One region of the Ruminococcus sp. SR1/5 genome, then DNA from elsewhere that is predicted to be linked to it. Evidence: predicted binding sites of a transcription regulator. Region 1 holds the regulator's gene; the other holds the start of a gene.
The links. Region 1 encodes HrcA, which represses chaperone genes, less so after heat shock. Its sites were predicted from a motif close to TGTTAGCACTCNNNNNNNNNGAGTGCTAACA; they were not measured.
Positions count from the first base shown of each region.

Region 2: a site for HrcA is predicted at 2,253-2,283, ahead of groES (co-chaperone GroES). Genes of this name have one in related genera too.

Region 1 is NC_021014.1:3,066,477-3,071,026, reverse strand. It holds gene dnaK (molecular chaperone DnaK) at 1-1,228, opposite strand, end outside; gene grpE (nucleotide exchange factor GrpE) at 1,282-1,917, opposite strand; gene hrcA (heat-inducible transcriptional repressor HrcA) at 1,936-2,979, opposite strand; gene CK1_RS15410 (ABC transporter substrate-binding protein) at 3,155-4,210, opposite strand; gene CK1_RS15405 (hypothetical protein) at 4,140-4,409, opposite strand; gene CK1_RS18935 (glycoside hydrolase family 172 protein) at 4,425-4,550, opposite strand, start outside.
Region 2 is NC_021014.1:581,525-586,074, forward strand. It holds gene CK1_RS02910 (DNA translocase FtsK) at 1-1,716, shown strand, start outside; gene rlmH (23S rRNA (pseudouridine(1915)-N(3))-methyltransferase RlmH) at 1,713-2,192, shown strand; gene groES (co-chaperone GroES) at 2,307-2,594, shown strand; gene CK1_RS02925 (MATE family efflux transporter) at 2,594-3,088, shown strand; gene CK1_RS17910 (hypothetical protein) at 3,118-3,351, shown strand; gene CK1_RS02930 (ABC transporter substrate-binding protein) at 3,574-4,550, shown strand, end outside.

The sequences.
Region 1 (4,550 bases):
CTACAGCTGTCTGGTTATCTGCTGCTGTGGAGAAGATCTGGCTCTTCTTTGTAGGAATTGTAGTATTTCTCTCGATCAGACGAGTTGCGATACCACCCATTGTCTCGATGGACAGTGACAGTGGGGTAACATCCAGAAGAAGGATATCACCGGCACCTGCATCACCTGCAAGTTTACCACCCTGTACGGAAGCACCAAGTGCAACACACTCATCCGGGTTCAGGTTCTTGCTTGGCTCTTTGCCAGTTAACTGTCTTACCTTATCCTGTACAGCCGGGATACGGGAAGAACCACCAACCAGAAGTACCTGGCCAAGCTCGGAAGCTGTGATACCTGCATCAGACAGTGCACGGCGAACCGGCTCTGCAGTCATCTCTACAAGATCATGTGTCAGCTCATCAAATTTAGCTCTTGTAAGGTTCATATCGAAATGCTTCGGTCCCTCAGCTGTAGCTGTGATGAACGGAAGGTTGATGTTTGTTGTTGTTGCAGAAGAAAGCTCTTTCTTAGCCTTCTCAGCTGCCTCTTTCAGTCTCTGAAGAGCCATCTTATCGTTGCTTAAGTCTACGCCCTCTGTTCTCTTGAACTCGGAAAGCATGTAATCTGTGACCTTCTTATCAAAGTCATCTCCACCAAGACGGTTGTTACCAGCTGTGGAAAGAACCTCGATAACACCATCACCGATCTCGATCACGGATACATCGAATGTACCGCCGCCAAGGTCGTATACCATGATCTTCTGCTCTTTCTCATTGTCAAGACCATATGCAAGAGCTGCTGCTGTAGGCTCGTTGATGATACGTTTTACATCAAGACCTGCGATCTTACCTGCATCTTTGGTAGCCTGACGCTGAGCATCGTTGAAGTAAGCCGGAACTGTGATAACTGCCTCTGTTACTTTCTCACCAAGATATGCCTCTGCATCCTTTTTCAGTTTCTGAAGGATCATTGCGGAGATCTCCTGTGGAGAATATTTCTTGTCATCGATGGTTACACGGTAATCGGTACCCATCTCTCTTTTGATAGAGGAGATCGTTCTGTCTGCATTTGTAACTGCCTGACGTTTTGCAGGCTCACCTACCAGACGCTCTCCTGTTTTTGTGAATGCTACAACGGATGGTGTTGTTCTTGCGCCTTCTGTATTTGCGATAACTGTCGGCTGTCCACCTTCCATTACGGCTACACAGCTGTTTGTTGTACCTAAGTCAATACCAATAATCTTTCCCATGATTTTTTCCTCCTGTTTTAGTCTGTATCTGTTAAAATAAAGTTTGTTGTCAGTTAGTTCGCAACCTTTACCATACTGTGGCGTACTACGAAATCCTTGTAGGTGTAACCCTTCTGGAATTCTTCCACCACGATGTTCTCTCCAACCTCTTCATCCTCCACATGCATCACTGCATTATGGAAATCCGGGTTGAATTCCTTTCCCACTGCTTCGATCGGCTTCACACCAAGCTCATCCAGTGTTGTGGTAAGCTGCTTGTAGATCATTTTCATTCCATCTGCAAAAGCATCGCCTTCCTGTGCCTGTGCAAGACCTCTTTCGAAGTTATCCACAACCGGCAGGATCTTTTCAACGATCTCTTTTGCTCCGATGATGTACATACTGGATTTTTCTTTTTCCGTTCTTTTACGGAAATTGTCAAATTCAGCCATGGTACGCTTCAGGCGATCGGTAAGTTCCTCCACCTTCTGCTCAGATTTATCTTTTTTCTTCTTTCCGAAGAAGGAAGTTTTTGATTTTTCTTCTTTTTTATCCTCTGAGGCAGCTTCTTCGCCTGGAGTATTGTTTTCTTCCTCCGGCAGATCTTCTCCCTCCGGTGTCAGGTTTTCTTCTTCCTGATCTCCGTCAGTTACGGGGATTTCCTTCTCCGCTTCCTGCTCTTCGGATGTTTTCTTTGTTTCCTCCGACACTTTTTTTCTACCGCCTTTCTAAGTTTTCTTCTTTTTCAAAACGTCATCCAGATGATTCTTCAGTTCCTTCAGACTGTCCACTACATTCTCATAATCCATTCGTTTGGGACCGATGATCCCGATGGTTCCGTACATTCCGTCTCCCAGTTCATATCTGGCAGTTACAATGCTGCAGTCCTTCATGGTCTGGATTGGCATCTCATCACCGATGTAAACCTGGATTCCTGTATTCTCTCCATCTGACATCTGTTCTTTTACAAGATCGGCAAGTTCATGCTTCTCCTCAAATGCGGAGATCAGCTCCGTTGCCTTCTCTTTATCGGCAAGCTCCGGATACTTGAAGATGTTAGTTGCACCTGAAGTATAGATCTCCATATCTTCCTCTTCCACATGAATGGTGGCTGCCACTGCATCCAGAACCGTTGCCACCACACCGCTGTGGCTGCCTGCCTGTTCCTTCAGTCTGGCGATCATCCCAAGGTTGATATCCTGGATCGGGATCCCATTGAGATTGGTGTTAAGAAGAAGATTCAGTTTCAGGATCGTCTGGTCGTCCATTTCCTCATCCAGATTGATGATCTGGTTCCGGACTGTGTTGTTGTCACTGACAACCACTGCCACAAGCTGAAGCTCGCTCATCCTCGACAGCTGGATGAACTTGATCTTGTTGCCGCTGTACTGCGGAACGGAAACCATGGTAGCATAGTTGGTATTGGAAGCAAGAACCTTCGCAACCTTCTTAAGCACCTTATCCATCTTATCTGTCTTCTCAATGATCAGATCTCGCAGCTCTGCGACCTCCGCTTCCTTCTCCTTCATTAGCTCATTGACGTAAAGTCTGTAGCCCTTATCTGAAGGAATCCTTCCTGCTGAGGTATGAGGCTGGACGATATAGCCCATATCTGTCAGGTCTGACATTTCATTTCGGATCGTTGCGGAACTGACATTGAGATCCGCATACTTGGAAATGGTCCTGGAACCAACCGGTTCTCCGGTTTCCATATAGGTCTTGATGATTGCTTTTAAGATTTTTTGCTTGCGCTCATTCAACACCTCTTCCATGAATCCATCTCCTTTCCTTTTTATTCTTTCCTGACGGATGTTGATTCTTTTTTATATCTGTTAGCACTCATTTTAGTGGAGTGCTAACATCTACAGTCTTTAAGATATCACCATGTAAAATATTTGTCAATATGTTTTGAAAAAAAGTTCTTATTTTTTCGCAACAAAAAAAGCATCAGTACGATGCTTTTTTGTAATACTGGTCTATGCATTTCTGTGCCCCGGCAAAAAATTCCGCTTCTGTTTTCTGTCCCAGCACATATTTCTGAAATTCCGTACCCATAGCCGAAATAGCTTCTATGGAATCGGCACACAGTGGTCTTGCTTTCAGCTTATAATCTTTCAGATATTGCCGGATCATTTCAATGCCATCCAGATCAAAATTCTTATCCTCGATCACATCCAGTCTTGCCGGACACATTTTGGTCAGCTGTCCGTAATTTTTGCTTGCCTCATATCCGGACACATACTGAAGGAACTTCAGAGCTGCTTCTTTATGATCAGAATTTTTATTCAGTACATACTGCCAGGTTGCGATATTGGTCACCTTCTTGGCAAATTCCGGCAATAGTGCCATATGGATCTTATCTTTTCCATATACGCCTGCATTCTGAAAGGTCCTCAACGCACCGGTATACATGAACATACATCCATACTGGCCGTTTATAAATTTTTCATTCAGCTGATCATGCTGGTCGATCAGATTCTCCTCTGATATCATCCCTGTATCCAGCATTCGCTTCATATATTCTGCCGCTTCTCTGGTTTTCGGATTCGTCCAGTCTGTATAATCTCCTCCGAAAAAATTGACATACTCGCTGATACTGTTATATATGTAGGAAATCTCCCATGCATCCCCGTATGCATATTTTCCCGTATTCTGAAGCTTTTTCTGAAGGATCTCAAGATCACTGAGACCGGAGAGTCTGTCCAGACCAGCCTGATCCAGCAATTCCTGATTCACCCAGAATGCCATGATATCCATCCTGAACGGTACCGAAAAAATATGTCCGTCTGACATGCATATTTCTTTCAGGTATTCCTGCAGAAAATTCGCCGCTGTCTCCTCTGTCATAACCGTATCTTCCAGCGGAAGAAGAAATCCCTTATGTTTAAATTCGGATATCATCTCATCATTTACTGTGATCAGATCAACAGAATCATCTCCTGATGTCAGAAGAGTTGCTATTTTGGCCTGGCGATTGTCCGCATTGGCCGGACATTTTTTCAATATGGATCTTTATTCCAAGATCTTTTTCCGCCTGGCTGATAAAAGAATCAAAGCCTTCTGTGCCTGCATCCACATGAAGGATCGTCAGTTCCTGTCTGTTCTCCGGCACAATATCAGATGCAGCCTCCTTCTTCTGGACTCCACATCCTGTCACTGCCAGAGCCAGGGCAAATACCCCGCAAAATACCTGTTTTTTCAATCTCTACCACCCTTTTTATCTGGGCCATCTATCCTCTTTTGACATCAACGGCTGGAACGGTGCATGAGGAAGTGTCTGATACCAGTACGCTACACTTGCCACATCATCCTGTCGTTCAAACAGGCCACGGTATCCGACGCC
Region 2 (4,550 bases), 2.5 Mb from region 1:
TCCGGCTACGAGGATGTAGATATTCCCGAGATGCAGCAGATCCTGCCGGCAAAGACAGCTGTAGCAGCAAAAGCTTCCCGGGAAACAGGAAAGGCAGCTGCTCCCGCTGAGATAAAGGAGGATCCTCAGCCGGAAGCTGAACAGAAAGCATCCCATCAGCCCTCCAGAAACCCGAAGTCATCTCAGACAGAGATCGAGCATGGGATCAGAAATATCCAGCATGAGATCAGCCAGGGAGAAGCTCCGGAGAAGAAACCATATCAGTATCCGCCGCTGAAGCTTCTGAAGCGCGGAGATGGCAGATCTCAGGGAGATTCCGATGCACATCTGCGCAAAACAGCGCAGAAGCTTCAGGAAACCCTGCATAATTTCGGTGTCAATGTAACCGTTACCAATGTGAGCTGCGGACCTACCGTTACTCGCTATGAGCTGCAGCCGGAAATGGGTGTGAAGGTCAGCAAGATCGTTGGTCTTTCCGATGATATCAAGCTGAATCTTGCTACACCGGATATCCGCATCGAAGCACCGATACCGGGAAAGGCAGCCGTGGGGATCGAGGTCCCGAACAAGGAGAACAGCCCGGTCATGCTGAGGGATCTTCTTCAGTCAGAGGAGTTTAAAAATGCAAAATCCAAGCTGTCCTTTGCAGCAGGTAAGGATATTGCCGGAAAACCGGTAGTGGCAGATATTGCCAAGATGCCGCATCTTCTTATCGCCGGAGCAACCGGCTCCGGAAAATCCGTCTGCATCAATACGCTGATCATCAGCATCCTTTATAAGGCTACACCGGATGAGGTGCGTCTGATCATGATCGATCCGAAGGTGGTGGAGCTCAGTGTATATAATGGGATCCCGCACCTGTTCATTCCGGTGGTCACAGATCCGAAGAAAGCGGCCGGTGCGCTGAACTGGGCTGTTTCCGAGATGACCAGTCGTTACAATGCCTTTGCGGAATATGGGGTACGTAATCTTGGAGAATATAACAAAAAGGTTGCCAATATGCGGGTCCCGGAGGGAGAAAAGGCACCTGAGAAGATGCCGCAGATCGTGATCATCGTGGACGAGCTTGCGGATCTTATGATGGTTGCGCCGGGAGAAGTTGAGGATGCGATCTGCCGTCTGGCCCAGCTGGCACGTGCAGCAGGTATCCATTTGATCATTGCTACCCAGAGGCCATCGGTCAATGTCATCACAGGTCTGATCAAGGCCAATATGCCGTCCAGGATCGCATTTTCCGTATCTTCCGGTGTGGATTCCAGAACGATCCTGGATATGAACGGTGCCGAGAAGCTTCTTGGCAAGGGCGATATGCTGTTTTATCCTCAGGGGTATCAGAAGCCGGCCAGACTGCAGGGTGCTTTTGTTTCAGATGAGGAGGTCAGTGCAGTCGTAGAATATGTTTCTGACAAAAACCAGGGTGCTGTTTATGATACCTCCATCGAGAAGCAGGTCAATACAGCCGGTGTCCCGGGAGGAGCCGGCGGCGGTGACAGAGATGTCTATTTTACAGAAGCCGGTAAATTTATCATTGAGAAGGAAAAGGCCTCCATCGGTATGCTCCAGCGTATGTTCAAGATCGGATTTAACCGTGCGGCAAGGATCATGGATCAGCTTTGTGACGCAGGAGTGGTAGGTCCGGAGGAAGGAACCAAGCCAAGGAAGGTTTTGATGTCAGCAGAAGAATTTGAGAATTATCTGGAGGAGAACGGCGGATGAAAATAAGTATCCTGACAGTAGGGAAGATCAAGGAAAAATATCTGCGGGATGCCATTGCGGAGTATTCCAAGCGCCTCGGGCGTTACTGCAAGCTGGAGATCATAGAAGTGTCCGACGAAAAAACACCGGATAATGCCAGCGAAACAGTAGAAGATGCCATTCGGAACAAGGAAGGGGAGCGTCTTCTTAAATATATCCGGGAGGATGCGTTTGTGATCACTCTGGAGATTGGAGGCGAACAGCTGACCTCTGAGAACTTCGCACGGAAGATCAACGAGCTGGGAATACGTGGGACCAGCCATATCCAGTTTGTGATCGGCGGCTCTATCGGTCTTGGAAAAGAAGTACTGAAGAGATCAGACTATGCTTTAAGCTTTTCGAAGATGACATTTCCTCATCAGCTGATGCGTGTGATCCTTCTGGAACAGATCTACCGTAGCTATCGTATCATCAGCGGAGAGCCCTATCATAAATAATATCATACTACATATCTGCAAATATCTTGACAATTTTCGGATATGTAGTATGATAAAAAAGAGTAGCACTCGGAGCTTAAGAGTGCTAATAATCACAGAAAGAAGGAAATGAATATGGCATTAAAACCAGTTGCAGACAGAGTTATCGTAAAATATTTTGAGACAGAAGACAAAACCGCATCCGGCATCGTACTTCCGGAAAGCTCCAAGGAGAAAACCCAGCAGGCAGAGGTTATCGCAGTAGGTGGCGGTAAGGTCGTAGACGGTAAAGAAGTACCGGTACAGGTAAAGCCGGGCGACCGTGTGATCTACGGAAAATACACAGGAACCGAGATCAAATATGAGGGTGAGAAATATCTGGTGATCAACGCTGATGATATTATTGCCATCGTAAAAGACTGATGAAGAATTTTTATCGTAATTTTCTGAAATTATGCTCCATGCTGGTGCTGCAGAATGTAGTGACCTTAAGTGTCAATCTTGCGGACAACATTATGCTTGGAGCCTTCAGCGAAACTGCATTATCCGGTGTGACCACCGTAAATCAGGTACAGTTCGTCTTTCAGCAGCTACTTATGGCGCTGGGAGACGGACTTGTCATATTCGGAAGTCAGTACTGGGGAAAGAAAGAGACAGAGCCGGTAAGGAAGATCGGTGCCTGGGCCATGCGCACAGGCTTTTTTATTGCCCTTATGCTGTTTATCCTGGCCAGCCTTTTTCTAACACAGCTGCTGGGGCTTTTTACAACAGACCAGACGATTATCGAAGGCGGTCTTTCCTATCTGGCGATCATCCGGTTTACTTACTTTTTCTTTGCGGTGACGCAGATCCTGCTTGCTACACTGCGCTGTGTGGAAATTGCAGGGGTTGCCTTCGGGCTTTCGGTAATGACTTAAGTGTAGTAATGGTAGGAATGTCCTATCAGATGCCGACAAACGGTGGTATCATCCGGGGAAGCGGAAGCATTGCCTATTCCATGAAGGTGGACCTGATCAGTACCTGGGGGATCGTGATCCCTCTGTCCATGTTTATGGCATTTGTGGTTAAGGCATCTCCGGCAGTGGTGGTATGCTGCCTGAATGCAGATCAGATCTTTAAATGTGTGCCTGCATTTTTGAAGTGCAATTACGGACACTGGATCAAAAATATGACGAATTAAGGAAATATATATAGATCAGAGGCAAGATACAGAAAATTTATCTTGACGCCTGTGTGATCTGTATGTAGAATAAATACAAGCTTTAACGAAATGCAGTAAAAAAATCTCTGAAGAGCCAGGGACAGCTTGACAAAGGTAATATGGTATAGTATTATTTTACCTATATCATATTAAACTGGTGGGAAAAGAGGAATACTCACTGAAACACAGGAGGAACAGGAAATGAGAAAAAAAGTACTGGCAGCGCTTCTGGTAGCTGCAGTGGCAGGAACAACTGTTATGTCAGGAATGACTGCTTTTGCAGCAGAAACAGAAGGAACCAAGGCGGAAGGCGGAAATATTACCATTGCAGAAACAGCAGATCCGCAGAACATCAATCCGCTTTATGTTGTGGATCAGACAAGCTTCGATATGATGCAGGCACTGTACAGCCCGTTTTTTGAGATCGTGAACGGAGAGATGTATTACGGAAACGGACTTTGCGAAAGTGTAACAGCCAATGATGATGCCAGCGAATTCACACTGAAGCTCAAAGACGGACTGAAATGGCATGACGGTCAGCCGATCACAGCCGATGATGTGGTATTCACCATGCAGGTGCTGGTAGATGAGAAGCAGAATGTTCCGTATTCTTCTTACGGATACGTTAATGACAAGGCAGTAGAGGCAGAGAAGGTTGATGACCTTACAGTCAAGATTTCCCTTGGATCATCTTCCGCAGGATTTCTTGGCGGACTGAGCCAGGTTTACTGTATTCCGAAGCATATTTATGACGGCGTGGAGAATATCGGAGAAAGTGATCTCAACAATGAACCGGTGGGAAGTGGTCCTTTTAAGTTCGAGGAATACAAATCCGGAGAGTATTATAAAGTAACAAAATTCGATGACTATTTTGATGATGTAAATCTGGATTCCATCACCTTCAAGATCGTAAAGGATTCCAGCTCCGCCAATGCGGCACTTGCAAGCGGAGATCTGGATGCACGTTTGATCAGCGCAGATGATTACGATACCGTCAGTGCTTACGATAACGTAAACATCAATACCTATAATTCCGGACGTGTCAACGCCATGTTCATGAATGAGCTGAACGAAGATCTTCAGGATGTAAAGGTACGTCAGGCGATCGCATACGCACTGAATAAAGAGGAGTTCTGTCAGTTTGCTTTCCTTTCCGAGGATTATGCAGAGCCTGCAGA